DNA from 2 places in the Streptomyces sp. NPDC005262 genome. Region 1 is predicted to be linked to the other one. Evidence: riboswitches for the same ligand, from Rfam matches in the RefSeq annotation. Region 1 holds a riboswitch; the other holds the start of a gene.
What was found. Region 1 has a riboswitch for glycine ahead of gcvT (glycine cleavage system aminomethyltransferase GcvT). Riboswitches for the same ligand answer to the same signal wherever they lie in the genome.
Positions count from the first base shown of each region.

Region 1 (15,585 bases):
CCGGAGCCGGACTCGCCGACGATGCCGAGGGTCTGCCCCGGCTTCACATCGAAGCTGACGCCGTCGACCGACTTGACCAGGCCGTCGTCCGTCTGGAAGTGGATGCGGAGATCCCGTACGGAGAGGAAGGCCTCGTCGTCGCCGGAACGCTGGCCGGCCACCGGCTCGCCCGGCGCCTCGGTCTTGGAAACCTCACTCACGAGAGCCTCACCCTGGGGTCGATGGCGGCGTACACCAGATCCACCAGCAGATTGCAGATGACGATGAAGAAAGCGGCGACCAGCGTCACGCCCATGACGATCGGAAGGTCGTTGTCCTGCACGCTCTTGACGGCGTACTGGCCGAGTCCGGGGAAGGAGAACACGGTCTCGGTGATCACGGCGCCGCCGAGCAGCAGACCGAAGTCCATGCCGAAGATGGTGACGATGGGGGTCAGCGCGGCCCGCAGCCCGTGCTTGCCGATGACCCGGCTCTCCTTGAGGCCCTTGGCGCGGGCCGTACGGATGTAGTCCTCGCCCATGGTCTCCAGCATTCCGGCCCGGGTGAGCCGGGCGTAGAGCGCGGAGTAGAGGAAGGCGAGCGAACACCACGGGATCAGCAGATTCCACGCCCAGTCGGCGGGATTGTCCGTGAACGCCACGTAGTTGACGCCTTCCCAGATCGGCCACTGCACGGTGAGGACGCCGAGCGCCAGCATGCCGGTGAAGAAGATCGGGAGGGAGACGCCGGCCAGGGCGACGCCCATGAAGAAACGGTCCAGCAGCGACCCCCGCTTGAGGGCGGAGACGACACCGATGGCGATGCCGCTGATCAGCCAGATCACGGCGGCACCGATGGCCAGCGAGAGCGTCACCGGGATGCGCTGGGTGAGCTGCGGCCAGACCTCGACGTGACGCTTGAAGGAGTAGCCGAAGCACGGGGCGTGGCACTGCGAGGCGTCGGGTCCGAAGTTGTAGGTGGCACCGACGAAGATCTGCTTGATGAAGTGCCAGTACTGCGTGTACAGCGGCTGGTCGAGACCCAGGTTGTGCTTGACCGCGGCAATGGACTGAGGATTGGCATCCTTGCCCACATACTGCGCGGCAAGCTGGTCCATCGTCTGCCCGGCCAGCCGGGGGACGAGGAAGAAAATCGCGAAGGTGACTGCGCTGACGATCAGCAGCAACAGCACCGCGCCGAAGACGCGTCGAATGATGTACGCAGCCACAGCTGTCCGGCGGCGGTGTCCGCCGGCCGGGCGCTCCGAGGAGCACCCGGTCCGGCGGACACCGAAACCTTCACCTGCCTTTCGAACTTTCGGGGGTACGGGGGTCGCCCCCCGAATGAATCAGCCCGGCGGACAGGCCCGGCAGTTACTTGGAGGAGCCCATCAGCAGGTAGTCGTACATGCCGAGGTATGCCTGCGTGACCGTGACGTTGGTCGCGGAGACCGGACGCAGCAGCAGGTTCTTGCGGTAGACGAGCGGCACGGCGGACGCGTTCTCGGCGACCAGCTTGTCGATGTCGCCCCAGGCCTTGGCGCGGGCGGTGTCATCGGTGTTGGCGATGGCCGAGTTGAGCGCCTTGTTGATCGCCGGGTCGTCGAGTTCCTGGACGTTGTTGCCACCGGTCGGCTTGATGGCCGAGCCGTTGATGATCTGGTCCAGGAAGCCGAAGCCGGTCGGCCAGTCGGCGCCCCACGCGGTCATGATCATGCCGAGCTTGTGCTCGTGGACGTAGCTCGGGTTACCGGCGAAGTTCTGGAAGTACTTGCCGCCCGGGAACGTCTTGATGTTGGCGGTGACGCCGATCTTCTTCAGGGACGCCTGGACCGCGGTGACCATCGACATCTCGGCCGGACGGTCGGAGCGGGCGGAGATGTTGGTCTCGAAGCCGTTGGGCTGACCGCACTCCTTCAGCTCGGCCTTGGCCTTCTCGATGTCGCCCTTGTGACCCTCGGTCTCGTACAGGTCGAACTTGCTGTACCCGCTGACGGTCGGCGGCAGCAGCGTCGTCGCGACGTCACCCTTCGGGTCGCCACCCTGGGCGGCCTGGACCGACGCCTTGTCGATACCCCACTGCACGGCCTTGCGGCAGTGGATGTTGTCGAACGGCTTCACGTGCACGTTCAGACCGATGTACGAGGTGGCGCCCGCGTACGCGTTGTCCGTCTGCTTCTTGAGCTTCTGGTCGGTCAGGACCTTGGGCTGCGTGGCGGGGGCCACACCGGTGCCGGCCGCGTCCACCGTGAGGTTGTCCGCGAGAAGGTCGTTGTCGACCGTCTCCTGCTTGACCTTGAAGCGGATGTTGATCTTGTCCGGCAGGGCCGGGCGGATCGGGTCCGTCTTCGGGTCCCAGTTCTCGTTACGGACGAGGCTGGCGCTCTTGCCCTCCTCGTACGAAGCGAACTTGTACGGACCCGAGGACACGATGTGCTGGACGTACTCGGCGCCCTTGTCCTTCGCGGCCGGCACGGGGGCCGTCTGCGAGAAGGTCGCGAGGTAGTCGAAGTCCGCGAAGGCGTCCTTCAGCTTGAAGACGATGGTGCTGTCGTCCGGGGTCTCGATGGACGCGATGCCGTCCGGGTTCTTGTCCTTGTACGGACCCTTGTACTTGTCGCCGCCGATGAGGTGCGCCTTGAAGTACGTCGGGCCGTTGGACAGCGCCTCGGGCGAGAAGTTGCTTCGCTCGATGGCGTACTTGATGTCCTTCGAGGTGATCGGCGAACCGTCCTCGTACTTCAGGCCCTTCTTCAGGGTGTACGTCCACGTCTTCGCGTCGGCGCTGGGCTTGCCCAGCGACTCCGCGAGGTCCGGGACGACCTCCAGACCGGCGCCACCGGCGGCCGGCTTGAAGCTGGTCAGCGTACGGCCGTAGAGGCGCGCGAAGTTCTGCACCCAGCCGTAGTACGTGTTGCCGGGGTCGAGGGAGTCCGGCTCGTCCGACAGTGCGAGGGCGAGCGTGCCACCCTTCTTGTCCGACTTGTTGACTACGGAGGTCAGCGCGGCGTCGGTGGCGCCACTGCTACCACCCTTGCTCTTGCTGTCGCTGTCCGAACCGCCACAGGCGGTTGCCCCCAGCGCGATTGCCACAGCTGTGGCGATCGCAGCTGTCGCTCTTTTGGTCTTCACCTGAGGAATGCCCCCTCGATCGATGGTTGCGGCAGAAGTGTTGGCAGGTGCCGCGGATTACTTGCTGCGCGGGTCGAGGGCATCACGGAGCCCGTCACCCAGCAGATTGAACGCCAGAACGGTGATGAAGATCGCCAGACCCGGCACGATCATGTACTGCGGATCGGCCTGGTAGATCTCGGCGGCCGTGGAGAGCATGCCTCCCCAGGAGGCCTGCGGCGGAGCGATTCCGACACCCAGGTAGCTGAGCCCCGCCTCGAAGAGGATGTTCGTCGGGATCAGCAGCGTGGAGTAGACCAGGATCGGCGCGACCAGGTTGGGCAGCAGCTCCCGCATCAGGATGAACGGGCCGCGGGCGCCCAGGCTTCGGGCCGCCTCCACGAACTCCCGCTCGCGCAGGCTGAGCGTCTGGGCGCGGACGATCCGGCCCATGTACGGCCAGCTGAAGAAGCCGATGACGAAGATCAGCACCGCGATCCTGAGCGGCAGCCCCGACAGTCCGAACGCTCCGTCCTGGAGCGAGGCCGAGATGGAGATCGCGAAGAGGAGCAGCGGGAAGGCGAGGAAGACGTCCATCGTGCGGCTGATGAGGCTGTCGGCCCAGCCTCCGTAGAAGCCTGCGGTGACGCCCATGATCACACCGATGATCACGGAGACCAGAGTCGCGCCGCCCGCGACGAGGAGGGACACCCAGGAACCCTCGATGATCCGGGACAGGATGTCGCGTCCGTACTGCGGATCGACACCGAGGGGATGATCCCAGCTCATGCCGCCCCAGGCGCCCTTGGGCGACAGCAGCGCCGGGTCGATCAGGTCCTGGTGGAACTCGTTGGGGTCGAGACCGAACATCGCCTGGATCGGCTTGGAGAGCACGGCCAGCAGCACCAGCAGGATGACAACGATGCCGCCGGCGACTGCCACCTTGTCGCGTTTGAAGCGGTTCCAGGCGATCCGTCCTAGCGAACGACCCTCGATCTGTGAGGCCTTGACGCCCTTCAGCACAGACTCGGGCTGAGAACCGGCCTGCGATTCAGTGGTCTCTATGGGTGCGGTCATCGTCCCTCGTGCTTGCCCGTGCCGACGGTTGCCGACGATGCTTGGCGGCCGCCCGGGTCGACGGTGCGGTCCGTTGCTGCCGTGTTGCCGGGTGGTTCAGGTGGTGCCGAGGAACGGCGTCCCGTTCCGGAGCGCTCTGCACCGGAACCGACATCCCTCTGTCCGGGGAGTCTTCAACGCGCCTGCGATCACCCGCCAGACCTGACGGGGAATGTTTGCTCAAACGTGATGAGGTCAGAAGGATTCCGTAATCCGGACAGCGTTGCCCGGGGAGCGGATTCAGGCTTTCGAACCACCGCTGTTTTCCGGCCAGTTGCTCCAGGATCCATGGGAAGCGCCGGATGCTCCGGTAGGCAGGAATTGTCCGGACTTGGGCTTCCGTGACGTCATTTGCCGGTAGCTCAAGCGATTTCGGCAGGATCGGCGCACAGCCCGGGTCAACTCACCGGGCGCGCCTGCCCGTCGGGGGCGCGGCGGGACAATCCCGGACGCCTCCGGCTCATCTACCCGAAGGGGTACCCGTAGGCGGAACCGGCGGCGGGCGGCGGACCGGCCTGGGCGTGTGCCTCGCGGTCGTAGAACGGGCGGGCGTTGGCACGCAGCCACATCGCGACCGGGTCGTACTCGTCGGACATGGCGACGGTCGAGACGGGGAGCCCGTCCGGGACCGCGCCGATCGACTGCTGCATCATCGCGCGCACCGTGTCGACGGAGGACTGACTCGTGTCGTAGAGATCGAGACCGATGGCGAGATAGGGGACACCCAGTGCGGGCTGCACCCAGGCGCGGCGCAGCGAGCGGATCGCAGGGGTGCGATGGGCGTTCTGCGACAGCAGTGCGTAGAACTGCGGGATCTCGATGGCCGGCTCGGTGAGCCGGAGGGGGCCCGCGGGCATCCGGTCGAGTCCGGTGGCGATCCGTCTCAGATCCAGCCAGGGAATGCCGACGCCGCCACCGGGGGCGTGCGGGTTGAGCCAGATGCCCCAGCGGTCGGGAAAGAGGGCGCGGGCGATGTCGACGCCCGTGACCACCTCATGGGCCCGGTTCCATCCGCTGGCCGCGAGTTCCTGGGCCGAGGTCACGCAGGGGGCGTAGCCGAGCCCGTCGATCTCCATGTTCCCGTACTGGGCGTCCGGCGATCCGGCCTGGCCGTGCCAGAGCAGCATCCAGATCCGGTCCTGGGCGAGGGCCCGCAGCAACGCCTCGTACGCGTCGTAGCGCCCGGGCGTCACCTGACGCAGCATGTGCTCGACCTGCCCGGCCGCCGCGGTGCCTGACGCACTCACCCTGGGTCCCGCCCCTCTTCGATCCACTGTGTCGGCCTGCCGCTCCCGGGGCACACGGGTGCGGCACGGTGGCCGAGGCACTAGCCATCATCAAACCAGCTTAAGCGGCGTCCCTGACACCGACTTGACGTCACAGGCCGACGGGTCGCGCACCGGCCGCCGGGCTCCGGCAAGGGGGCGGCAGGCCGCTCAGTGGCCCTCGCGCTGGTAGAACGGCCGGATCCTGGCCCGCATCCAGTCGGCTACCGGGTCCTGCGCCACGTCCAGCAGGACCAGGTTGACCGGCCAGGGCACCTCGACCCGGCCGAGCGCGCGGCCCAGGGCATCCATCGGGGCATTGCGTCCGGCACCGTCCCACGTCGAGAACTCGACGCCTATGAAGAGGACGGGGTCGCCGCCCTCGATGCTGGCCAGCGTGCGACGGGCGGTGCGCACGACACCGCTCTCCTCGAATTCGCCGGCCGCGGCGGCGAGGAAGTCGACGGGCTCCTCCTGCCAGTCCGGCTCGTACAGGCGGACACGGCCGCCGCTGGCCGGCCCGTCCAGAGAGGTGCGTCCGGCGCGGCAGAGCTCGGCGACGGCGGGCGGCGGCAGCGGCATGCCGACGGCGCCACCCGGATTCACCGCGATGCCGAGCTGCGGGGGCAGTCCGCGGGCGAATTCGCGGGCAGGCGCCACGGTGAAGGACATATGGGTGCCGACGCAGCTCAGGAACTGCTGTTCGGAGCTGAAGACGGGAACGTACGCCGCACCCTCGATCTCCACCGTGGGCAGATCGAGCGACGGGGCGTCGGGACCGCCGCCGTTGGGAAGGGGCACCCAGAGATGACTGCGGCCGAGCACTTCGACGAGCCGGCCGCCCGCTTCCGGGCTGCCGAGCGAGGCCCCGAGCACCTCTTCGAGCTCATTGGCCGGCCATCCGCCCTGCAAATGGGTCTGGACCGGTGCCGGAATGTCCACTGCTTCCCCTTCTCGCCCCACGGCTTGCCGCAGAACAGTAACTCTGGCGCGCCCTTCCGCGCTGACGGGCGGCAGTGGTGCTACAGGCTGTGGTCGGTGAATGTGATCCGGGCGAGCATCCCGGCCGCCTCCCGGTCCAGCAGCACCGCCGAGCAGCAGCCGGGCGGCAGGATGCCGGCCTCGGTGTCCCGCAGCAGCCTGCCGACGGCCCTGCGGTGCCGGGCGAAGGCGTAACCCGAGACTCCGCGCCCTCGCTCGCGCTGGCCCTCCCTCGCCACCTGAGGGGTGACGTCCAGCAGGACGAGGTGAAGGACACGGCCGCGGCGTCGCGCGTCCCGGGCCAGCCAGCCCCGCACCCACGCCTGGGTACCGCAGTCGTGGACCACGACCGGGTCACCGGAGCGCAGCGCCCGCCAGAGCCCCCAGTAGTGGGCGACACGGACCAGCGGGCGGTAGAGGGCGTACGGGAGTAAGCGGGGCACTCGCCGCGCCCAGCGGTCCCGGGTGTCCTGGGAGTCGATGGCCCGTACGGCCACCGCTCGCCGGATGAGCGTCGATTTGCCGCTGCCCGGCAGCCCGGAGACCACCACCACATCGCCCGCGGCGAAGTGCAGGCCGCGCGGGCTGCGCCCGGCGCGCTCGCGCAGATCGCGCACGACGGGTGCGTGCGTGCCGAGCCTTTCCCGGACAGGTGTGCCCGGCTGCGCGGTCATCGCGCCGTGCGCGACCCCCGCGGTCGTCGCGTACCGCTGCAACGTCATTGCCCTCCCCCTGTCGGTCACCCACGCCTGCCCTCGAAGTGTAAAGAAAAGGCAATGCGAGACAACCGTCCCACCGTTCGTTTCCCTCACGCGGTACCGACGCCCCACTCTTCCGCAATGCGTGCGATGATGACCCGGCCAACTGCATAAAGGCCGCTTGAATCCACGCGGGAGAGTTCCGGCCGTTGACCGTGCCGGGCGCCGAAGGAGCAAGATCCTCCCTTGAATCTCTCAGGCCCCGTACCGCGTGGATGAGGCAGATCTGAAAAGCGAGCCGCCGCGGCGGCTCCACCCAAGGTGCAAGCCGAACCCGTCAGGGTCTCTCGGCGAACCTCTCAGGTTCCGATGACAGATGGGGAGGGATCGTCCTCGTCGTCATGCCCTGGGAGCCAGACCTATGAGCAACGCCCCCCGTCTCACCGCCCTCGACGCCCTGCACCGCTCGCTGGGCGCGACCATGACCGACTTCGCGGGCTGGGACATGCCGCTGCGGTACGCGAGTGAGCGCGACGAGCACAACGCGGTGCGTACGAAGGCCGGCCTCTTCGACCTGTCGCACATGGGCGAGATCACCGTCACCGGCCCGCAGGCAGCGGCGTTCCTGAACTTCGCGCTGGTCGGCAACATCGGCACCGTCGCCGTCGGCCGCGCCCGCTACACGATGATCTGCGCCGAGGACGGCGGGATCCTGGACGACCTGATCGTCTACCGCCTCGGCGAGACCGAGTACATGGTCGTCGCCAACGCCGGGAACGCCCAGATCGTGCTGGACGCCCTGACCGCCCGCGCCGACGGGTTCGACGCTGTGGTGCGCGACGACCGCGACGCGTACGCGCTGATCGCCGTCCAGGGCCCCGAGTCCCCCGCCATCCTGGCCTCGGTCACCGACGCCGACCTGGACGGTCTGAAGTACTACGCGGGCCTGCCCGGCACCGTCGCCGGCGTGCCCGCGCTGATCGCCCGCACCGGCTACACCGGCGAGGACGGCTTCGAGCTGTTCGTGGCCCCCGAGCACGCCGAGCAGCTCTGGCAGGCCCTCACCGCGGCGGGCGCCCCGCACGGCCTCATCCCGTGCGGCCTGTCCTGCCGTGACACGCTGCGCCTGGAGGCGGGCATGCCGCTGTACGGGCACGAGCTGACCACCGAGCTGACGCCGTTCGATGCCGGTCTGGGCCGGGTCGTGAAGTTCGAGAAGGAGGGCGACTTCGTCGGCCGCAAGGCACTGGAGGCCGCCGCCGAGCGTGCCGAGAGCGCCCCGCCGCGCAAGCTGGTCGGCCTGATCGCCGAGGGCCGCCGGGTGCCGCGCGCCGGTTTCCCCGTCGTCGCCGAGGGGCAGATCATCGGCCAGGTCACCTCCGGTGCCCCGTCCCCGACCCTCGGCAAGCCGATCGCCATCGCGTACCTGGACGCCGCGCACGCCGCGCCCGGGACCGCGGGCGTCGGAGTGGACATCCGCGGCAGCCACGAGCCGTACGAGGTCGTGACCCTGCCGTTCTACAAGCGGCAGAAGTGACGCAGTCGCGTCTCAGCCCGTAAGACCACCGTTCATCAGCACTCCCCCGCGTACAGGAGAATTCAGGTCATGAGCAACCCCCAGCAGCTGCGTTACAGCAAGGAGCACGAGTGGCTGTCGGCCGTCGAGGACGGTGTGGCCACGATCGGTATCACCGAGTTCGCGGCCAACGCGCTCGGCGACGTCGTCTACGCCCAGCTCCCCGAGGTCGGTGACACGGTGACCGAGGGCGAGACCTGCGGTGAGCTGGAGTCGACCAAGTCCGTCAGCGACCTGTACTCGCCGGTGACCGGTGAGGTCACCGCCGCGAACCAGGACGTCGTGGACGACCCGGCGCTGGTGAACTCCGCTCCCTTCGAGGGCGGCTGGCTGTTCAAGGTACGCATCACGGAAGAGCCGAAGGACCTGCTCTCCGCAGACGAGTACTCCGAGTTCTCCGGCAACTAAAGACCCCAAGGGACCACCTGATGTCGCTTCTCAACTCCTCCCTCCACGAGCTGGACCCGGACGTCGCCGCCGCCGTCGACGCCGAGCTCCACCGTCAGCAGTCCACTCTCGAAATGATCGCCTCGGAGAACTTCGCTCCGGTCGCGGTCATGGAGGCCCAGGGCTCCGTCCTCACCAACAAGTACGCCGAGGGCTACCCGGGCCGCCGCTACTACGGCGGCTGCGAGCACGTCGACGTGGTCGAGCAGATCGCCATCGACCGGATCAAGGCGCTGTTCGGCGCCGAGGCCGCGAACGTCCAGCCGCACTCGGGTGCGCAGGCCAACGCCGCCGCGATGTTCGCGCTGCTGAAGCCGGGCGACACGATCATGGGTCTGAACCTGGCCCACGGCGGTCACCTGACCCACGGCATGAAGATCAACTTCTCCGGCAAGCTCTACAACGTGGTCCCGTACCACGTGGACGACACCGGTGTCGTGGACATGGCCGAGGTCGAGCGTCTGGCCAAGGAGTCCAAGCCGAAGCTGATCGTCGCCGGCTGGTCCGCGTACCCCCGCCAGCTGGACTTCGCCGCCTTCCGCCGCATCGCGGACGAGGTCGGCGCGTACCTGATGGTCGATATGGCGCACTTCGCGGGCCTGGTGGCCGCGGGCCTGCACCCCAACCCGGTGCCGCACGCCCATGTCGTCACGACCACCACGCACAAGACCCTCGGCGGTCCGCGCGGTGGCGTCATCCTGTCGACGCAGGAGCTCGCCAAGAAGATCAACTCTGCCGTCTTCCCCGGTCAGCAGGGTGGTCCGCTGGAGCACGTGATCGCGGCCAAGGCGGTCTCGTTCAAGGTCGCGGCGACCGAGGAGTTCAAGGAGCGCCAGCAGCGCACCCTGGACGGCGCCCGCATCCTCGCCGACCGTCTGGTGCAGCCGGACGTCACCGAGGTGGGCGTCTCCGTCCTCTCCGGCGGTACCGACGTCCACCTGGTCCTCGTGGACCTGCGCAACTCCGAACTGGACGGCCAGCAGGCCGAGGACCGGCTCCACGAGCTCGGCATCACGGTCAACCGCAACGCCATCCCGAACGACCCGCGGCCGCCGATGGTCACCTCCGGTCTGCGGATCGGTACGCCGGCTCTGGCCACCCGCGGCTTCCGGACCGAGGACTTCACCGAGGTCGCCGAGATCATCGCGTCGGCCCTGAAGCCCTCGTACGACGCGGACGACCTCAAGGCCCGCGTCACCGCGCTGGCCGAGAAGTTCCCGCTGTACCCCGGCCTGAAGTAGTCCGGGAAAGCGGTTCTGTACGTTTGAGGCGGGGCACCGCGCACACTGGACAGTGAGCGCGGTGCCCCATCCCTTGTCCCGCTGCTCTTCGGACCGACCGGTCCGTACCGCACCACCCGGCAGACAACGACGTCTACCAACCCCTTAGGAGTCACTCGTGGCCATCTCGGTCTTCGACCTGTTCTCGATCGGCATCGGCCCGTCCAGCTCCCATACGGTCGGCCCGATGCGCGCGGCCCGTATGTTCGCGCGCCGGCTGAAGAACGAGGGCCTGCTCGCCCACACCGCCTCGATACGCGCCGAGCTGTTCGGCTCGCTCGGCGCCACCGGACACGGCCACGGCACGCCCAAGGCCGTCCTGCTCGGCCTGGAGGGCGGCTCCCCCCGTACCGTCGACGTCGAGTCCGCCGACGACCGGGTGGCCGAGATCCGTGCCTCCGGGCGGCTCAACCTCCTCGGCATGCACGAGATCGACTTCGACGCCGACGAGCAGCTGGTCCTGCACCGCCGCAAGGCACTGCCGTACCACGCCAACGGCATGACGATCTTCGCGTACGACCACGAGGGCGCCCCGCTGCTCGAGAAGACGTACTACTCCGTCGGCGGCGGCTTCGTCGTGGACGAGGACGCGGTGGGCGAGGACCGGATCGTTCTCGACGACACCGTCCTCAAGCACCCCTTCCGCACCGGCGACGAACTGCTGCGGCTCGCGAGGGACACCGGGCTGTCGATCTCCTCGCTGATGCTGGAGAACGAGCGCGCCTGGCGCACCGAGGACGAGATCCGCTCCGGTCTGCTCGACATCTGGCGCGTCATGCAGGCGTGCGTGTCGCGCGGCATGTCCCGCGAGGGGATCCTGCCCGGCGGCCTCAAGGTCCGCCGCCGCGCCGCGAACACCGCGCGCCAGCTGCGCGCCGAGGGCGACCCGCAGGCCCACGCGATGGAGTGGATCACCCTCTACGCGATGGCGGTCAACGAGGAGAACGCCGCGGGCGGCCGCGTCGTCACGGCCCCGACCAACGGCGCAGCGGGCATCATCCCGGCCGTGCTGCACTACTACATGAACTTCGCGGCAGGCGGCGCCACCCAGGCCGAGAAGGAGGACAGCGTCGTCCGCTTCCTCCTCGCGGCGGGCGCCATCGGCATGCTGTTCAAGGAGAACGCCTCGATCTCCGGCGCCGAGGTCGGCTGCCAGGGCGAGGTCGGCTCCGCCTGCTCGATGGCCGCGGGCGCCCTCGCCGAGGTCCTCGGCGGCTCAGCCGAGCAGGTCGAGAACGCCGCCGAGATCGGCATGGAACACAACCTCGGCCTGACCTGCGACCCGGTCGGCGGCCTCGTCCAGATCCCGTGCATCGAGCGCAACGGCATGGCGGCGGTCAAGGCCGTCACCGCGGCAAAGATGGCGCTGCGCGGCGACGGCACCCACAAGGTCTCGCTCGACAAGGTCATCAAGACCATGAAGGAGACCGGTGCGGACATGAGCGTGAAGTACAAGGAGACCGCGCGCGGTGGGCTCGCAGTGAACATCATCGAGTGCTGAGAAAGGGCCTCTGATCAGGGGCTTCTCATCCACCAGCATGTCACGGGCTGCCCCGCCCGCACGGCGGATCACCCTGGGGAGCCCTCCGGACAGAGCTTTGGTGACCCCTGAAGGGTCCCCGGGCCGCCGCCGGGGGCCGCTTGCGCTGCGCCGTGCCGAGCGCCACGGCATATTGGGTAGGTGGCCCCAGGAACCCCACGTCGCTGCGGTGGCGGATGACACCGGTGGGGTGCGATGGGCACGGTGGACCCGGCGTGGCCGGGGGTGCGCCGAGGTGTTGTCCGTAAGGAGGCACTGGCACGGATGAGCACACGTCATGACTCCGCCGGTTGCCAGGACGGGTCCTTTGCCGCTCAGGGCGCGGGGCTGGTGGTGGACGACCACGGGATCGTGGTCGAGTGGAGTTCGCAGGCACAGGCACTGCTCGGCTATGCGGCCGAGGAAGTGCTGGGGCGCCGGGTGCCGATCCTGCTGACCGCGCCCGGCGAGCACAGGGAGCCGGGGGCCTCCGAGGCGAGGAGGTGCGCCGGTGAGCCAGCCGTCCGCCATCGGTCCGGGCAGGGACTCTCGGTCGGCATCCAGGTGTGGCCCGTGGTGGGTGAGGGCGGTGCCGTGTGGTGGTCCGTGCTTCTGACCCCGGCCGGGAGTTCCGTCCGGCCGGGTATCGACAGCGCGATATTGCGCGCGGTGCTGACCCAGTCCCCGCTCGGCCTGCAGGTCCTTGATCCCGAACTGCGGCTCATGCGGTTCAACTCAGCCGCGCCGGGTGTGCGCGGTCTGCTGGGCGACGAGGTCATCGGCCGGCCGATTCGCGAGGTGGCACCGGGTCTGGTCGACGATGCGCTGGAGCGGATGCTGCGGGACGTCCTGGACACGGGTCGACCCGTGATCGACGTCGAGCACGTCGGGCGGCCACCCACCGACCCCGATCACGAGCACATCTACTCCGTCTCGCTCTACCGCCTCCAGGACCGCGCCGGGGACGTCCTCGGCCTGCTGGCGGCATCGACCGACATCTCCGAGCGGCATCGGGCTCGCGCGGGCCTGGACCTGCTGCTCGACGCGAGCACACGCATCGGTACCACCTTGGACGTGGGGACGACGTGCGAGGAGCTGGTCGAGGTCGCGGTGCCGAGCCTGGCCGACATCGCCGCCGTGGACATCGTCGACGAAGTACTGCAGGGGAAGGCCCCACGACCCGGTCCGGTGAGCTCCCACGCCATGCTGCGACGGGCGGCATTCAAGTCGACCGAAGGGGAACAGGCATCGGTCGCCTACCGTGTCGGAGAGGTGAACCATTCGTATCCCCGGTCCTTCCGGGACTGCCTGACCGATCTGCGACCCCGCCTCGTTCAGCACCTGAAGATCGACAGCGAGTGGGCCATGCACGACACCGTGCGCGCCGAGCTGATCCACCGGACCGGGGCCCATTCGCTCATGGTCGTACCGCTCACCGCCCGCGGGGTCGTCCTCGGTCTGGCCAGCTTCTACCGGACCGCGACACCGGACCCGTTCGAGGAGGACATCCTCGCCCTCACGGCGGATCTCGGCGCCAGGGCCGCCCTGTGCATCGACAACGCGCGCCGGTACACCCGTGAACGCACCTCCGCCCTCATCCTGCGCTCCAGCCTGCTGCCGGAGGCCCTCCCTGCCCAGAACGCCGTCGAAGTCGCCCTGCACCACGTGTCCGCCGCCGCAGGAGACTGGTACGACGTGATCCCACTCTCCGGGGCTCGCGTGGCACTCGTCGTCGGACACGTGCCAGGACACGGCATGCATGCCGCCGCCGCCATGGGCCAACTGCGCACCGCCATCAACACCCTGGCCGCCCAGGACCTGGCCCCCGACGAACTGCTCGCGGACCTCGACGACCTGGTGACGGGCACTGCCGGCCGCGGCGCACCCTCGACCCGCACGCACCCGACGCGCGAACAGGCGATCGGCGCCACCTGTGTGTACGCGGTCTACGACCCGATCTCCCGGCGCTGCACGCTGGCACGCGCCGGCCACCCCGCCCCCGTCATCGCTTCGCCCCACGGCTTGGTGGGCATACCTGACATTCCCGCCGGACCGGCACTGGGAAGCGGCCGCCCGCCCTTCCAGACGAGCGAGCTGGAAATCGCCGAGGGCAGCACCCTCGCCCTGTTCACCAACAGCCTCATCACAACCCACGACAGCGATCCGGAACAGGGCCTGACCCGACTGCGCCGCGTCCTGGGCAACCCGCTCCCCGCACTCCAGGAAACCTGCGACGCCATCATCCGTGCCCAGCGCCCCACCACGCACGACAACGACGTCGTCCTGCTCCTGGCCCGTACCCGCGCCCTCGCCGCCGACCAGGTCGCGTCCTGGACGCTCCCCAACGACCCGTCCGTCGTCACCAACGCCCGCAGCCTCACCAGCCGGCGGTTGGCGACCTGGGGACTGCACGAACTCGACTTCACCACCCAGCTGTTGGTGAGCGAGCTGGTCACCAACGCCATCCGCTACGCCACCGGCCCCGTCCGGCAACGCCTGATACGGGACCGGACCCTCATCTGCGAAGTCACCGACGACAGCAGCACAGCCCCCCACCTGCGCCAGGCGGATCTCGCCGACGAAGGTGGCCGCGGCCTCTACCTCGTCGCGCAACTGGCCGGCCGCTGGGGTACCCGCTTCACCGCCCGAGGAAAAACCATCTGGGCGGAACAGGCCTTGCCCTGAACCGTCGGCCCCGACGCCGGCAGGGCACCGGCACGACCAGTACACCGTGGCTCCCGACCGGGTGGGCCAGGTGCGCACCGGGCGGCGACGTTCCCGCGCTTCGGTGCGGAGACTCGTTCTGCCCGGTCGGCGTCTCGGTCAGCATCCGCCGCCCCGCCCGCATCCGCCGGATGCCCGGCATACGGATGAACGCGGCACTGCGGATCCCGCTGCCCGTGGCATGTGCGCCCGGCGCACGCCCTCTGACCGGGTGACGGTGCACATCATCTTTCCGCGCCGGTCGTTGATCTTGCGAGGAATTCCACTTCGGGGACCGTCCCGTGGTTCCCCGGCCGACTCGATGGAGAACCATCAATGAAATCCAGAATGCTCACCGTCGCCGCTGCGCTCACCGTCGCCGGTCTCATCGGGGCCGGATCCGCCGCAGCGGCGCCCGGAACGGTCTCGGGCAACGGCGGCAACCGCATCGGAACGGTGCAGTCCGACGGCGACGCGCACGTCAAGGAGGGCGGCCTCAGTGCCATCTGGACCCTGGAGAGCGCCAGCATCAAGCAGATCGCGCTCTCCGGCGACCGCATCGGTGTCCTCAAGGGCAACGGCGACGCGTACGTGAAGGACGGCGGCCTCAACGCCGGCTGGGTCAAGGAAGCCTCGAACGTCAAGCAGATCGCGCTCTCCGGCAACCGCATCGGCGTCCTGAAGGACAACGGCGACGCCTACGTGAAGGACGGCAGTCTGACCGCCGCCTGGGTCCACGAAGCCGCCAAGGTGAAGGAGCTGGAGCTGTCCGGCGACCGCATCGGCATCGTCCAGGGCAACGGCGACGCGTTCGTGAAGGACGGCGGCCTCCACGCCGCCTGGGCCTACGAGGGCGGCGACATCGTCGACATCGACCTGGCGGGCGACCGGATCGGGGTGTTCACGGGCGA
Region 1 covers NZ_JBIAKK010000001.1:52,073-67,657, forward strand. The annotation lists gene ACFYP5_RS00225 (ABC transporter ATP-binding protein) at 1-200, opposite strand, end outside; gene ACFYP5_RS00230 (ABC transporter permease) at 197-1,207, opposite strand; gene ACFYP5_RS00235 (ABC transporter substrate-binding protein) at 1,353-3,110, opposite strand; gene ACFYP5_RS00240 (ABC transporter permease) at 3,168-4,166, opposite strand; gene ACFYP5_RS00245 (enhanced serine sensitivity protein SseB C-terminal domain-containing protein) at 4,670-5,452, opposite strand; gene ACFYP5_RS00250 (enhanced serine sensitivity protein SseB) at 5,642-6,412, opposite strand; gene ACFYP5_RS00255 (AAA family ATPase) at 6,493-7,173, opposite strand; glycine riboswitch at 7,332-7,429, shown strand; gene gcvT (glycine cleavage system aminomethyltransferase GcvT) at 7,571-8,686, shown strand; gene gcvH (glycine cleavage system protein GcvH) at 8,756-9,133, shown strand; gene glyA (serine hydroxymethyltransferase) at 9,154-10,413, shown strand; gene ACFYP5_RS00275 (L-serine ammonia-lyase) at 10,571-11,953, shown strand; gene ACFYP5_RS00280 (SpoIIE family protein phosphatase) at 12,257-14,656, shown strand; gene ACFYP5_RS00285 (peptidase S1) at 15,011-15,585, shown strand, end outside.

Region 2 (15,585 bases), on a different contig from region 1:
GGTGGATGCCTTGCGACCGGCGAAGCGGCCTGACTACGCTCGGTCGTCCTCCCAGTGACGCCGGCGGGTACGGGGGGCGAAGGACACAGGCACGAGGTTGCGGGGGGTCGCCGCATCGTAATGGTGACGCGTGGTGGAAACTGTCGAGTGACTACGGACGTTGTGAAGATGTCCGGGTCGGCAGGTGTGTTCATTCAGGGTTCGTCCTGCCCCACGGGCGGGTCTATTTCGGTCAAGGGGAATCGCCCGTGAAGTTGTTTGGGAAGTTGTTCGGCAAGAGCGCACGCGATGAAGCTGCCCGCCATCGCGCACCGCGCCATGGCCAGGCCGATGAGCAGGGCACGGAACGCCCGCTCTTCCGCGACGAGGTGGCGGGTGCGGGCGGCGACATTTCGGGTGGTTCCGGCGCGTCGTCTGTTGACCCTGCCGGTGCGGGCCGCATAGGTTTCGGAGATCCATCGACCTCAAGTACGGGTGGAGGGTTCGCGTCCATGCCGGTCTGTACGAGGTGCGGTCATCGCAACGCCGAGGCCAGTCGTTTCTGCTCCAACTGTGGTGCGCCGCTGAGGGGTGGTGCTCCGTCCGAGCGCCCCTCGGAGACGACCTCGACCATTTCCATCTCCGGTCTCGAGGCGTACGAGGCGGAAGCCACGGGGCAGACGTCCGTGCCGTCCCTCTCTCCCGAGGCACAGGCCGCCGTCGACGCCCTGCCGCTCGGCTCGGCGCTCCTGGTGGTGCGTCGCGGTCCGAACTCCGGCAGCCGCTTCCTGCTGGACAGCGAGCTGACCACGGCCGGCCGCCACCCGCAGAGCGACATCTTCCTCGACGACGTGACGGTCTCGCGCCGCCATGTGGAGTTCCGCCGGAACCCCGACGGCAGCTTCACGGTCGAGGACGTCGGCAGTCTCAACGGCACGTACGTCAATCGTGAGCGCATCGACTCCGTCGCGCTGTCCAACGGCGACGAAGTGCAGATCGGGAAGTACCGGCTGGTCTTCTACGCGAGCCAGCGGGGCATCTGACCCGTCAGGGAAGGTCCATGCTGAGAACACCGACGGGCGGTGCCGGTCACGGCACCGCCACCGCCGCCGACCGTGCGATGAGTATCGGCGCGGTGCTCCTGCAGCTGCGGGACGAATTTCCCGAAGTCACCATCTCCAAGATTCGTTTTCTGGAGGCCGAGGGTCTCGTCGAGCCGCAGCGGACGCCTTCCGGATACCGGAAGTTCCGGCCCGACGACGTCGAGCGGCTGGCACAGGTGCTCCGGATGCAGCGGGACCACTATCTCCCGCTGAAGGTCATCCGGGAGCACCTGGACGCCCTCGCCCGCGGTGAACAGGCGTCCCTGCCGTCCGCGGGCGGGCAGCGGGACCTGACCGACGGTTCCGGCGACGCCGAGTCCGGGCGGGCGACCGCGGCGCGGATCGGCCGCGCGGAGCTGCTGGCAGCGGCCGAGGTCACCGAGAGCGAGCTCGAGGAGTGGGAGTCGTACGGCCTTGTCGCTCCGACGGCGGAAGGCGGCTACGACGCCGAGACGGTGACCGTGGCCAAACTTGTGGCGGATCTGGGTCGATTCGGTCTCGAACCGCGTCATCTGCGGGCCATGCGAGGGGCTGCGGAGCGTGAGGCCGGGCTGATCGAGCAGGTGGTCGCTCCCTTGCGCCGGCACCGGAATCCGCAGACCAGAGCCCATGCGGAGGCCACGGTGAAGGAGCTCGCGGAGCTGTCCGTACGGCTTCATTCGGCCTTCGTGCAGACCGCTCTGCGGATCCGACTCCACTGATCACGGGGGAGCCCGACTACCCAAACCTGCCGAGCACGTCCTAGGGTTGCTGTGTGAACGAGCTCGACGTTGTGGGTGTCCGGGTGGAAATGCCCTCCAACCAACCGATCGTGCTCCTGCGTGAAGTGGGAGGCGACCGGTACCTCCCCATTTGGATCGGTCCTGGTGAGGCGACCGCGATCGCCTTCGCCCAGCAGGGCATGGCTCCGGCCAGGCCGCTGACCCATGATCTCTTCAAGGATGTGCTCGAGGCCCTCGGCCAGGAGCTCACCGAGGTCCGCATCACGGACCTCCGGGAAGGGGTCTTCTACGCGGAGCTGGTCTTCGCCGGCGGGGTGGAGGTGAGCGCGCGTCCGTCCGACGCCATAGCGCTCGCGCTGCGCACCGGCACGCCGATCTACGGCAGTGACGGGGTGCTCGACGACGCGGGTATCGCCATCCCGGACGAGCAGGAGGACGAGGTCGAGAAGTTCCGGGAGTTCCTCGACCAGATCTCACCGGAGGACTTCGGTACCAACAGCCAGTGACCGTCCTGCGGAGGTTCCGTCACCGCATCCGGCAAGCCATTCCCGGGAATGGGACACGGGAAACCACCCTCAGGGTGATTATCACCCGGCGTGCCGAGTGTGGCGATCGTTGACGCACCCCGAGTGACTGCCTACCTTCGAGATGGCAGGTCAAGGACGGAGGTCGGCGTGAGAAACAGCGGCGACGGTACGGCAGCGGGTGGGCCGTATCTGCAGCACGGAAGTACAGCCGGCCACACCATCAGGCAACCGGTCCAACCGGCGGCGATGGCAGGGGACGGTACGGCAGCGGCCGGCGACATCGGATATCGAGGGCCGACGGCGTGCGCGGCGGCCGGGATCACCTATCGGCAGCTCGACTACTGGGCGCGGACAGGGCTCGTCGAGCCGAGCGTGCGCCCCGCCTACGGATCGGGCACGCAGCGCCTCTACAGCTTCAGGGACGTCGTCCTGCTGAAGATCGTGAAGCGCTTCCTGGACACCGGTGTGGCGCTGCAGAACATCCGCACCACGGTCCAGCATCTGCGCGCCCGGGGGTTCCAGGATCTGGAGCGGATGACGCTCATGAGCGACGGTGCGACGGTCTACGAGTGCTCCTCGCCCGACGAGGTCGTGGATCTGCTCCAGGGGGGCCAGGGGGTCTTCGGCATCGCCGTCGGCGTGGTGTGGCGGGACGTCGACGTCGCACTGTCGCAGCTGCACGGCGAGCGGGTGGACACCGGTGAGACGTTGGTCGGCAACAACCCCACCGACGAGCTTGCCCGGCGGCGCAACCGCGCTGTCTGACCGCGTGCGGATCAGGGGTGCGGCGATTGTCAGTGCCGTAGGGCAGCATCGATTGATGTGAGAGCCGCGCCCACCATCCTCCATCTCGACATGGATGCCTTCTACGCCTCTGCGGAGCAGGCGGCGAAGCCCAGCCTGCGTGGCAAGCCGGTCGTGGTGGGCGGGCTGGGGCCGCGCGGGGTCGTCGCCACCGCGTCGTACGAGGCCCGGCGGTTCGGGGTGCACTCGGCGATGCCGACGGCCCAGGCCCGGCGTCTGGCACCCAACGCCGCGTACCTGGTGCCACGCTTCCTGCTGTACCGGACGGTCAGCGACCAGGTGATGGAGCTGCTCGGGCGGCTCTCACCGCTGGTGGAGCCGCTCAGCCTGGACGAGGCCTTTGTCGATCTGGAGGCCGGCGGGGTGGCAGACGACTCGGCCTCGGCACGGGCCGTCGGTGAGCAGCTGCGGGACGCCATCAGAGCCGTCACCGGCCTCACCGGCTCGGTGGGCCTGGCGGGCTCGAAGATGCTGGCCAAGATCGCCTCGGAGGAGGCCAAGCCGAACGGGCTGCTGCTCATCGAGCCGGGCACCGAGCGCGAGCTGCTCGCGCCGATGTCCGTGCGGATCCTGCCCGGCGTCGGACCGGCCACCGGGGACCATCTGCGACGCGCCGGGATGACCACGGTCGACGACCTGGCCGAGGCCGGGGAGGCGGAGCTCGTACGGCTGCTCGGCAAGGCCCACGGCGTCTCACTGCACCGCATGGCCCTCGGGTACGACAACCGCCCCGTCGTGGCGGAGCGCGACGCGAAGTCGGTCTCGGTCGAGGACACCTTCGACATGGACCTGCACGACCGGGTCCGGGTCAGGACGGAGGTCGACCGGCTGGCCGACCGGTGTGTGCAGCGGCTGCGGGCCGCGGAGCGGTCGGGACGGACCGTGGTGCTGAAGGTCCGCAGGTACGACTTCTCGACGCTCACGCGGTCCGAGACGCTGCGGGGGCCCACGGACGACCCCGCGGTGGTCAGAGAGGCGGCCGCGCGGCTCCTGGAGGCCGTGGACACCACCGGAGGCGTACGGCTCCTCGGTGTGGGCGTCACGGGGCTCGCCGACTACACCCAGGAGGATCTCTTCGCGCAGGCGGCCGGTGAGCGGGCCGCGCCCGCCGACCCGGCCACCGAGGACCCGGGCCCCGGCGAGCACGGGGACGTGTCGGCGGCCGGTGCACCGGAGCAGGAGACCCCCGAGCAGCTCGCGGCCCGGCGCTGGCCCGCCGGGCACGACGTACGCCATGACACCTACGGTCACGGATGGGTGCAGGGCAGCGGGGTGGGCCGCGTGACAGTGCGGTTCGAGGAACCGGAGTCGCCGCCCGGCCGGGTGCGCACGTTCCGTATCGACGATCCGGAGCTGTCGCCCGCGGATCCGTTGCCACTGGTGCGCGATCCCGTGGACTACTCGTCCTGGCCGGCCAGCCTGCCGAAGTCGCGGTCCGGTCCAGGCTCCTCGGGCGGCGAGTCCAGACCGTAGTGCCGGTAGAGCTGAAGCTCCTGTTCCGGCGAGAGATGGCGGCCCACGCCGAAGTCGGGTGCGTCCTTGATCAGTGCGCGGTCGAACGGGATGCGGAGCGAATCGTCGACGAATTCGCTGGGCTCCAGCGGGACGAAGGCGTCCCTGCTGAACAGTCCGGTGCGTACGGCGGCCCACTCGGGGACGCCGGTCGCGTCGTCGAGATACACCTCGTCGATGGTGCCTATCTTGGTGCCCTTGCGGTCGAACGCCTTGCGGCCGATCAGGCTCCGCGGATCGATGTCGGTCTGCACGGTCCCTCCCATTGGTCGCGGCTACTCCACAGGCACTACGAAAGTGCAGATCCGGGGCTTCGGCCACTCGAGACTTCCGAGACGAAGCCCGCTGGTAGGCTGGCTATGGCCGCTGACCCCGTGCGGGAGAGTCCTCCGGAGCAAATCCGGCAGGCGCCGAAGGAGCAAATCCTCCCCGGAATCTCTCAGGCCCCCGTACCGCACGGACGAGGTCACTCTGGAAAGCAGGGCGGGTTTCGTGGCGGCTGACGCCGGGACGGATCCCTACCTCACCGACGGTGAAAGTCGGTACGCCGCAAGGCGGACCGGTGAAGCTCTCAGGTTGAGATGACAGAGGGGGAGGCCGTCCGGGCACCCGCGCCGCGGTGCCCCTCGCAGGTCGTGACAGACCAGGAGGCCTCCACCATGACCCCCCGTCGCACTCCGCTCTCCCAGCTGGAGCAGGGCATCCCCTTCGAACAGCGCCACATCGGACCCGATGCCGAGGCGCAGGCGAAGATGCTCGCCCAGGTCGGTTACGGCTCGCTCGACGACCTGACCGCGGCCGCGGTGCCCGACGTCATCAAGAGCGCGGAGGCGCTGCAGCTGCCGACGGCCCGCACCGAGGCCGAGGTCCTGGCCGAGTTGCGCTCCCTCGCCGACCGCAACCAGGTCCTCGCCCCGATGATCGGGCTCGGCTACTACGGCACCTTCACCCCGCCGGTGATCCTTCGCAACGTCATGGAGAACCCTGCCTGGTACACGGCCTACACCCCGTACCAGCCGGAGATCTCGCAGGGCCGGCTCGAGGCCCTCCTGAACTTCCAGACGATGGTCGCCGAGCTGACCGGGCTGCCCACCTCCGGCGCCTCGCTGCTCGACGAGGGCACAGCGGCCGCCGAGGCCATGGCACTCGCACGGCGCGTCGGCAAGGTCAAGAACGGCGTCTTCCTGGTCGACGCGGACACCCTGCCGCAGACCATCGCCGTGATAGAGACCCGCGCCGAGCCGACCGGTGTCGAGGTGGTCGTCGCCGACCTCGGCGAGGGCATCCCCGCCGACATCGCCGAGCGCGGTGTGTTCGGCCTGCTGCTCCAGTACCCGGGTGCCTCCGGCGCCGTCCGGGACATCAAGCCCGTCATCGAGCAGGCCCATGAGCTCGGTGCCATCGTCACCGTCGCCGCCGACCTGCTGGCCCTGACCCTCCTCACCTCGCCCGGCGACCTCGGCGCGGACATCGCCGTCGGCACCACGCAGCGCTTCGGCGTGCCGATGGGCTTCGGCGGACCGCACGCGGGCTTCATGGCCGTGCGCGAGAAGTTCGCCCGCAGCCTGCCCGGACGCCTCGTCGGTGTCTCCGTCGACGCGGACGGCAACAAGGCGTACCGCCTCGCCCTGCAGACCCGTGAGCAGCACATCCGCCGTGAGAAGGCCACCAGCAACATCTGTACCGCACAGGTGCTGCTCGCCGTCATGGCGGGGATGTACGCCGTCTACCACGGCCCCGACGGGCTGCGGACGATCGCGCGGCGCACGCACCGTTACGCCGCGATCCTGGCCGAGGGCCTGCGGGCCGCCTCCATCGACGTCGAGACCGACGCCTACTTCGACACGCTCACCGTGCGCGTCCCGGGCAGGGCCGCCGAGGTCGTCGCCGACGCCCGTGAGCGCGGTGTCAACCTGCGGTTCGTCGACGCCGACCTGGTCTCCCTCGCCTGCGACGAGACCACCACCCGTGCGCAGATCGCCGCCGTGTGGGCCGCCTTCGGCACCGACGGCGACATCGAGGCGCTGGACGGTGCGGCCGCCGACGCGCTGCCCGAGTCCCTGCTGCGCACCGATGCATTCCTCAAGCACCCGGTCTTCCACCAGCACCGCTCCGAGACCGCGATGCTCCGCTACCTGCGCAAGCTCGCCGACCGTGACTACGCGCTGGACCGCGGCATGATTCCGCTCGGCTCCTGCACCATGAAGCTGAACGCGACCGCCGAGATGGAGTCGATCACCTGGCCGGAATTCGGCGCGCTCCACCCGTTCGCGCCGGCCGAGCAGGCGGAGGGTTTCCTCACGCTCATCCGTGAGCTGGAGGAGCGCCTCGCCGAGGTCACCGGATACGACGCGGTCTCCCTTCAGCCGAACGCGGGCTCGCAGGGCGAGTTCGCGGGCCTGCTGGCCGTGCGCGCGTACCACCGGGCCAACGGCGACGACCAGCGGACCGTCTGCCTCATCCCGTCCTCCGCGCACGGCACCAACGCCGCGAGCGCCGTGATGGCGGGCATGAAGGTCGTCGTGGTGAAGACCGCCGACGACGGTGAGGTCGACGTCGCGGACCTCCGCGCCAAGATCCAGCAGTACCGCGACGAGCTGGCCGTGCTCATGATCACGTACCCGTCGACGCACGGCGTCTTCGAGGAGCACGTCGCCGACATCTGCGCCGAGGTGCACGACGCTGGCGGTCAGGTGTACGTCGACGGCGCCAACCTCAACGCACTCGTCGGCCTCGCCAAGCCGGGCCGGTTCGGCGGCGATGTCTCGCACCTGAACCTGCACAAGACCTTCTGCATCCCGCACGGCGGCGGCGGCCCGGGCGTAGGCCCGGTCGGTGTCCGCGCACACCTTGCGCCGTACCTCCCGAACCACCCGCTGCAGCCCGCCGCGGGCCCCGAGACAGGTGTCGGACCGATCTCGGCCGCTCCGTGGGGCTCGGCCGGCATTCTGCCGATCTCGTGGGCCTACGTACGTCTGATGGGCGGCGAGGGCCTGAAGCGCGCGACGCAGGTCGCCGTACTCGCCGCCAACTACATCGCCAAGCGTCTGGAACCGCACTACCCGATCCTGTACACCGGCCCGGCCGGACTCGTCGCGCACGAGTGCATCGTGGATCTGCGGCCGATCTCCAAGGCGACCGGTGTCAGTGTCGACGACATCGCCAAGCGCCTGGTCGACTACGGGTTCCACGCGCCGACCATGTCCTTCCCGGTGGCCGGGACGCTGATGATCGAGCCGACGGAGAGCGAGGACCTTGCCGAGCTCGACCGGTTCTGCGACACGATGATCGCCATTCGCCACGAGGTCGAGAAGGTCGCCTCCGGTGAGTGGAGCACGGACGACAACCCGCTCGCCAACGCCCCCCACACGGCCGCCATGCTCGGCGGGGAGTGGAAGCACGGCTACAGCCGCGAGGAGGCCGTCTTCCCGGCCGGGGTCTCGGCCGCCGACAAGTACTGGCCGCCGGTGCGCCGGATCGACGGTGCGTTCGGTGACCGTAACCTCGTCTGCTCCTGCCCGCCGCTGGACGAGTACGACAACTGACTCACCCGTCGGGTGTGACGCGGACATGCGTCGGGGCCGGTGCGGAGATCTTCTCCGGGCCGGCCCCCGTTCGTACGGGCCGCGGTCAGGCGGCCTTCATCACCTGGCCGGTTCCCAGTGGCCGGTGCGGGGCGATGATCTGCCCGTCCGGGAGCAGCTCACCGGTGTCCTCGAAGAGCAGGACTCCGTTGCACAGCAGGCTCCAGCCCTGTTCCGGGTGGTGAGCCATCAGGCGGGCAGCCTCCCGGTCGGCTGAGTCGGCGGTCGGGCAGGGTGGCTGGTGCTGGCACATGGGTGGGTTCTTTCGCTGCGTCGTAGTGAGTGTCCTGCGGCTTGATGAGGTGTTCATGGCCGCCCCCCGTATCAATCGGTCCGGTCCCAGTGTTGCCCCACGGGCGTCAATCCGCAGGGATTTCGCGGCAGCACTTCTCCTACTCCCATGACGCATCACCCGGCCGGACGGTTCAACACAACTGCACTGTCCCTTCGGGTGGTTCGGGGTAGCCGGACCGGACTAGTCCGGATGGCCTCGGAGTGCGTACGAGCAGTACTGTGCCCCGCCACCGGAAACGGCGACGGGGCACAGCAATGCGAGCCGGAGGCGGGCTGTGGTCAGGCCGGTGAACCGAGCAGGGGACCGGGGCCAGGGGTGATACGCAGCGTCATCACGGGGAGCAGATCGGCGACCCGGTGCGGGCGGTGTGCCGCGATGCCGGGCGGGGCGGGAGCCAGCGGTACCAGAAGGTCGGTGGGAGCGAGGGCTCCGCCGGACGCGGCGGCCTCGATGTCCTCGTGCAGCCACAGTGTGAGCATGTAGAGCTCTGGGATGGAGAGCAGGCGTGGCTGATAGTGCGGTGTCAGTGGCTCCGCCTGGCGCAGGGCGAGTTCGGTCGAGGTGATGTACGGACCCTCGAAGAAGTGCGAGAAGGTCCACCCGTCCGGGGTGAGCATGGTGTCCGCCGCGGCGACGGCCCGCTCCGAACTACGGATCAGGAAGCGCCACGCGGCCAGCCTGGTGCGTGGTGCGAGCCCGCTCGGGCCGATCCGGTCCAGCACATGGACGGGGAGCGGGAGTTCGGGGCTCAGCGGTCCCTGGACGGACCGGAGAGCCGGGGTGCGGGCCTCGCGGACTGCGGTGGGTGAACCGAGTGCCGCGAGGACGCTGCGCAGGGCGGGCGCGGGAGCCGGAGGTACGTGCAGCGGCATAGTGGGTCGCCTCTCACTTCGGAGACACGGTGATGCGTGGGCGGGTGCAGACGGCGCTGTCGGCGTGCGGGGCCAGAGGAGGCCGGTGACTGGGCCGGTGCGTCAACTCTCTGCCTCGTCCGCGGAGTTTATACGACAGGTGTTCACACGGTGTTTCCGCTAGCCGCCTCATGTATTGCCGGCAAGGCGGTATCCGGACTTTATTATGCGGAGAACCTGCTGATTCGGTGGGTGTGGCGCAGCTGCTGCCTGGTGTTTTTTCCCGGCGGCGGTCGGCCGAAACACGTCGACGATTTCACCACCACCGCACGGTGGGAACTGCGCAGTGCTTCATGCCGTCGGAATGTGCCCCCGGCGGCCGCACTCAGATTAGTGGGTCCGCGGTGTCCGTGGGGGCGTTATCGATCACCTGCCTGGGCATTATCGACCGTGACGCGAGCGGCCTGGGCCGCGGGCTGCCCACTCGAGGAGGGACGCTCCGATGGGGGAGAAGGTCGTGGCGGGCGCCTTTGACCTGTCCGATCGGCACAGGTACCGGAGGAAGCTCCACCTGTGCCTGGAGGGGCTGGGGAGGCTCCTGGCGGAGCAGAGGTTCGACCGCCCGCGCAACCTCATGGGCATGGAGATCGAGCTGAATCTGGCAGGTGCGGACGGTCTGCCGAGGATGATGAATGCGGCGGTGCTGGAGCGGATCGCGAGCCGTGATTTCCAGACCGAACTCGGGATGTTCAATTTGGAAGTGAACATAGTCCCGCACCGCCTGCACGGACGCGTATTCGATCAACTGGCCGAGGAGCTCAGGACCGGCCTCGGATATGCCCACCGGAAGGCAGGAGAGGTCGACGCCGGCATCATGATGATCGGAATACTGCCGACGCTCGACCATCGGGACCTGGTCTCGGCGAACCTCTCGGACGGGGACCGCTACGTGTTGCTGAACGATCAAATGGTGGCGGCGCGCGGAGAGGATTTCGCGCTCGATATCGAAGGCGTGGAGCGATTGGTCTGTACCTCCACCTCGATCACGCCCGAAGCGGCCTGTACCTCGGTCCAGCTGCATCTGCAGGTGACGCCGGCTCGGTTCGCGGACGTGTGGAACGCGGCGCAGGCCGTCGCCGCCGTTCAGATCGCCCTGGGGGCCAACTCGCCCTTCCTGTTCGGCAGGGAGCTGTGGCGGGAGTCCCGCCCGCCGCTCTTCCAACAGGCCACCGACACCAGGCCGCCCGAGCTGCAGAACCAGGGAGTTCGCCCGCGCACGTGGTTCGGCGAGCGGTGGGTCGGTTCCGCGTACGAGCTCTTCGAGGAGAATCTGCGCTACTTCCCGCCGCTGCTGCCGATCTGCGACGAGGAGGACCCGCTCCAGGTCCTCGACGAGGGCGGGGTGCCTGCGCTCCAGGAGCTCGTGCTGCACAACGGTACGGTCTACCGCTGGAACCGGCCGGTGTACGGGCTGGCCGACGGCGTACCCCATCTCCGTGTCGAGAACCGCGTCCTGCCCGCGGGGCCCACCGTCACCGATGTGATGGCCAACGCCGCGCTCTACTACGGCCTGGTGCGGGCGCTCGCCGAGGAGTCCCGCCCGGTGTGGACCAGGCTGCCGTTCGCCGCCGCGGCCGAGAACTTCGACACCGCCTGCCGCCGGGGCATCGACGCCGAGCTGATCTGGCCCCGGCCGGGCCGGTCGGGCGGGCTGGCCCGGCTGCCGGCCGTCAAGCTCGTACGGGACGAACTGCTGCCGCTCGCCGCGGCAGGGCTCGATGCCTGGAACATCGAGCCCGCGGACCGCGACCACTACCTCGGGGTCATCGAGGAGCGCTGCAAGCGGCGGGTGAACGGAGCGTCCTGGCAGGCGGACACCTACCACCGGGGGCTGGACGCCGGCCTCGCACGGGACGCGGCGCTCGGGGCGACGACGCGCCGGTACGCCGAGCTGATGCACAGCGGCGAGCCCGTGCACAGCTGGCCGGTCGGCTTGCCCGACAACCCGTAGACCGGCGTGGCCCGACGCTGTCCCAGGTGAGCCCGTGCGCGCTGTCCGATGCCGTGCCCGGCCGCGTGCCGGCTATCCCTGGGCGGCGCGGCTGTTCTGTCCGGCTGTCATCACGGCCTGCAGAATCACGGCCTGGATCTCGGCCGGGTCGGTGACCTGGTAGCCACCACCACCGGTCACCCTGGCTATCTCGTCCACCTCCTCGCGGTCGGCCTCGGGGCCGACCGCGATGGCGAGGAGCGGTACCGGACGCTCCGGGTCGGCGAGCCGCTTGAGCTCCGCGATCAGGGCACTGCGGGAGATGGAGCGGTCGTTCTGGTTCGAGCCGTCGGTGAGGATCACGACGGCGTTGAACTTCCCCTTCACATAGGTCGACTGGGCCTCCTTGTAGGCAGCCGGCGTGGTGTCGTACAGACCCGTCGCACCGTTCGGCACCGGCTGGAGTGCGGAGAAGGCCGCGGCGAGCGTCTCGCGGTGGGTGCCGCCGCCCTTCACCGGGTCGCCGAGCCGGGCGGTCGGCACCAGCCGGCGGTAGTCCTTGGCGCCGTCGAGCGTGGTCGCGAACTCCCCCAGACCTATCTCGTCGTCCGGCGTGAACTGGCCGAGGGCCCGGATCAACGACGCCTTGGTGACATCCATCCGGGACTGGTTGCGTCCCGGGACGAACGTGGCCATGGAACCTGAGGCGTCGACGACCGCGGTCAGCCGTGCGCTCTGCACAGTGATCGTTCACATGCCGAGCGTCTCCTGGACGTCCTCGGTGGAGGGGGGAACGGCGGATGAAGTGGCGTACGGCTGTGGTGCCTTGCCGCCGGCCGATGTGACCAGTTGTCGGCGACTGCACGCACGGCGGGGGCGATGTCGGGGGAGGTCATCATGGAGAGCCGAACTGGACTCCTCGCAGGACTCGGAGAACGACAACAGGCCGCCCTGCGCAGCAACTGCCGTACCTGCCGCCACAGCGAGGACCAGCATGGTGGCGATGACAACGGTGCGACGGCGTGGCGGAGAGCTGTCCCCGTCCGGTTGCGTCGCGTAGTCATCGGGCAAGCTGTGGCGTCCCATGTCGGTGGTGCCCCTCCTTGAGGATGAACAAGGAAATGGGGGACCACACCATCACCGGTGTTGGTCGCCCCCGGCCGATCGAGCATGATCTTCGTACCTGCATTCGAGACCCTGGCGGGGCGGGGAGCGGGATGAGACGCGAATGCACAACTGAAGGCGGGTGTACAGGTGGAGGAGGGGCGTGTGGCTGGTTCTTTCCCTCAGGAGGACGTGTCGCGACGGATCCTGCGGTCCGAAACGGTGCTGGTGCTGGCTCTGTCGCTGGGTGCCAGCGCGGTGTCTGCCCTGATCAGTTTTGTCGGATCGCTGACGAAACCGGGGGCTTTGAAGGAGCAGGCGGCGACGCTCAACAACTCGTACGCTCCAGGACGCCCCTGGCTGGATCTCGCCTGGCAGCTCTTCGGTATCGCCACGGCGCTGGTGCCCGTCGCGCTGGTGGCGCATCTGCTGATCAGGGAGGGGGCGAGCCTGCGCGCCATCGGCTTCGACCGGACCAGGCCCAGGTCGGACCTGGGGCGTGGGGTACTGATCGCGGCGGGGATCGGCAGCGCCGGCCTCGCCTTCTATCTGCTGGCGCGGGCCGCCGGGTTCAACCTCACGGTGGTTCCGGAGTCGCTTCCCGGTGTGTGGTGGAAGTATCCGGTCCTGATCCTCTCCGCGCTGCAGAACGCCGTCGTGGAGGAAGTGATCGTCGTCGGGTATCTGCTGCGCAGACTCGGGCAGTTGGGGTGGACTCCGATGGCCGCCCTGGTGGCGAGTTCGGTGCTGCGTGGCTCGTACCACCTCTACCAGGGGATCGGCGGGTTCATCGGCAACATGGTGATGGGAGTCGTCTTCGTGCTGCTGTACCGGCGATGGGGGCGCGTGGGCCCGCTGGTCGTGGCACATGCGCTGCTCGACATCGGCGCCTTCGTCGGGTACGCGCTGCTGGCCGGGAAAGTGGGGTGGCTGCCGACGCCCTGAGCGGGTTGCGCGGAAGGAGGGGGCGTACGGACCATTGCGCACGCCCCCTCGCCCGTCGGTCAGAAGGTGGTCAGCAGTTCTCCGTCGACGACTGTCACCGCGCTGCCCGTCAGCAGTGTGCGGTCACCGCGCAGCGACGTGCGGACCAGGCCGGAACGGGCGGAAGCCTGCAGGCCGGTCAGCTCGTCACGGCCGAACCGGGCCGACCAGAAGGGGGCCAGGGCCGTGTGGGCGCTCCCTGTGACCGGGTCCTCGTCGATACCGACCCGGGGGAAGAAGCCGCGGGAGACGTAGTCGTAGCCGCGGGACGGGTCCTCGGCGGCGGCCGTGGCGATGATGCCGCGCCGTGAGCAGGAGGCCAGCCCGGCGAAGTCCGGGGTCAGTCCGCGCACGGACTCCTCGTCGGCCAGTTCGACGAGCAGGTCGCCGATGTGGGCGCCGGTGTCATAGACGGTCAGCGGTTCCGCGCCCAGGGCGACGGCCAGTCCGGCCGGGGTGGAAGCCGGGGTGAGCGGGGCCGTGGGGAAGTCGAGCGTGAGTGAGCCGTCCGGGTGCGAGGTGGAGGTGAGGATGCCGCAGCGGGCGGCGAAGCGCACCGTTCCGCCGGCCGTTCCGGTCGTGTGCAGGACGTGGGCCGTGGCGAGGGTGGCGTGCCCGCACATGTCCACCTCGGTGGCAGGGGTGAACCAGCGCAGCGCCCAGTCCGCCTCTCCGCCCGGAGGCAGGGGGTGCGCGAAGGCGGTCTCGGAGAGGTTCATCTCCAGGGCGACCTGCTGGAGCCGGTCGGCCTCGGGGAAGGCGTCGGAGTCCAGGAGCAGGACGGCTGCGGGGTTGCCGGTGAAGGGGCGGTCGGTGAACGCGTCGACGATTCGGATCCTCATGGGACGACCGTAGAGGTCCTTGACGACGGCGGACCAAGGCCAATTCCAGGTCGGCGGCCCGGGATGCCGAGAGCCACCCCGGGCGCTACGGCCGACGTCCCCACGCGGAGACGAGCGGGGCGGTGGCCAGATCCAGGCGTCCGGTGGCGACGTTCTTCAGATGCCGGTCGATCTCCTCGTCGGTGGCGAGACCGGATGTCACCAGCCGGTCGCGGATCTGGCGCACGGTGGCGGCCTCGAGGACGGTGCACGCCGGTGAGGTGATCGGGAAGTACGCGTCCGCCTGCACATCGGCCAGACCCGCCTCGCGCAGCAGCCGGGGCAAGGTCCGGCCGTAGGTGAGGTCTGCGCCGCGGGCCGCCATGAGTTCACGGAAGCCTGATCGGAGGCGATTGGCGAGGCGCTGTTCGGGGCCGGACTCGTCGGGGCACAGCAGGGGCTGCAAGCCGGGGTCGGCGTCCTCCAGAAGGAGTACACCACCGGGACGCAGCGCCTCGATCATGCGGCGCAGCGCCCCGGCACGGTCGGTGACGTGCACCAGGACCAGCCGGGCATGGACCAGGTCGAAGCCTCCGGCGGGCGGGGGATCGGCGGCGACATCGTGGCGCAGTACCTCGACGACGTCGTCCGCGGCGCCCTGCGCCCACGACACATCGATGTCCGTCGCGACCACCGCGCCGGCCGGAGCGACTCGCGAGGCCAGCCCTGCGGGAACGGAGGGGCCACCGGCTCCGACCTCCCAGCACCGCATGCCTGTGGTGATCCCGAGCCGGTCGACATGCCGGAAGGTCACCGGGTCGAAGAGTTCGGCGAGGGCGCCGAAGCGGATACCCGCCTCGGACTGACGGTTGTCGAGCAGGTAGCCGTGGTCCGGGCCGTGGCCGTGCTCCGGGTCGGGTGCAGTCATGTCGCATCGCCTTCGTCCTGTGCCGTCTCGGGGCAAGTATGCAAGGCCCTTCCGTAACGATTGCCGTACGACCTGTTCCGATATATCGTTGACGCATCGCGACAGATCAACGATGGAAGGAGCGTAGCGATGCGTTCACATGGACACGACCACGAGCACGGGCACGGACATGGGCACTGCGGACCCGGTCATCAAGGTCGGGGCGACTTCGAGGGGCGCCGCGCCTTCGGGCAGTTCGGTCCGCCCTTCGGTGGCGGTCCGTTCGGTGGCGGCCCCTTCGGTGGGGGACGCGGTCGTGGAGGCGGCCGGGGAAGGGCGCGTCGCGGTGACGTCCGCGCCTCGATCCTGGCGCTGCTGAAGGACCGGCCGATGCACGGCTAC
Region 2 covers NZ_JBIAKK010000013.1:207,804-223,388, reverse strand. The annotation lists gene ACFYP5_RS28260 (DUF881 domain-containing protein) at 1-58, shown strand, start outside; gene ACFYP5_RS28255 (FHA domain-containing protein) at 249-1,022, shown strand; gene ACFYP5_RS28250 (MerR family transcriptional regulator) at 1,040-1,783, shown strand; gene ACFYP5_RS28245 (bifunctional nuclease family protein) at 1,837-2,310, shown strand; gene ACFYP5_RS28240 (MerR family transcriptional regulator) at 2,479-3,096, shown strand; gene ACFYP5_RS28235 (DNA polymerase IV) at 3,154-4,608, shown strand; gene ACFYP5_RS28230 (PRC-barrel domain-containing protein) at 4,533-4,913, opposite strand; glycine riboswitch at 5,015-5,112, shown strand; gene gcvP (aminomethyl-transferring glycine dehydrogenase) at 5,307-8,192, shown strand; gene ACFYP5_RS28220 (DUF5999 family protein) at 8,278-8,484, opposite strand; gene ACFYP5_RS28215 (hypothetical protein) at 8,805-9,398, opposite strand; gene ACFYP5_RS28210 (glutamate-cysteine ligase family protein) at 9,880-11,388, shown strand; partial or broken gene ACFYP5_RS28205 (hypothetical protein) at 11,461-12,216, opposite strand; gene ACFYP5_RS28200 (CPBP family intramembrane glutamic endopeptidase) at 12,637-13,416, shown strand; gene ACFYP5_RS28195 (PhzF family phenazine biosynthesis protein) at 13,476-14,297, opposite strand; gene ACFYP5_RS28190 (class I SAM-dependent methyltransferase) at 14,383-15,204, opposite strand; gene ACFYP5_RS28185 (PadR family transcriptional regulator) at 15,334-15,585, shown strand, end outside.
Region 2: it holds a riboswitch for glycine, as region 1 does, so the genes downstream of both, gcvP (aminomethyl-transferring glycine dehydrogenase) here and gcvT (glycine cleavage system aminomethyltransferase GcvT) in region 1, are expected to answer to the same signal.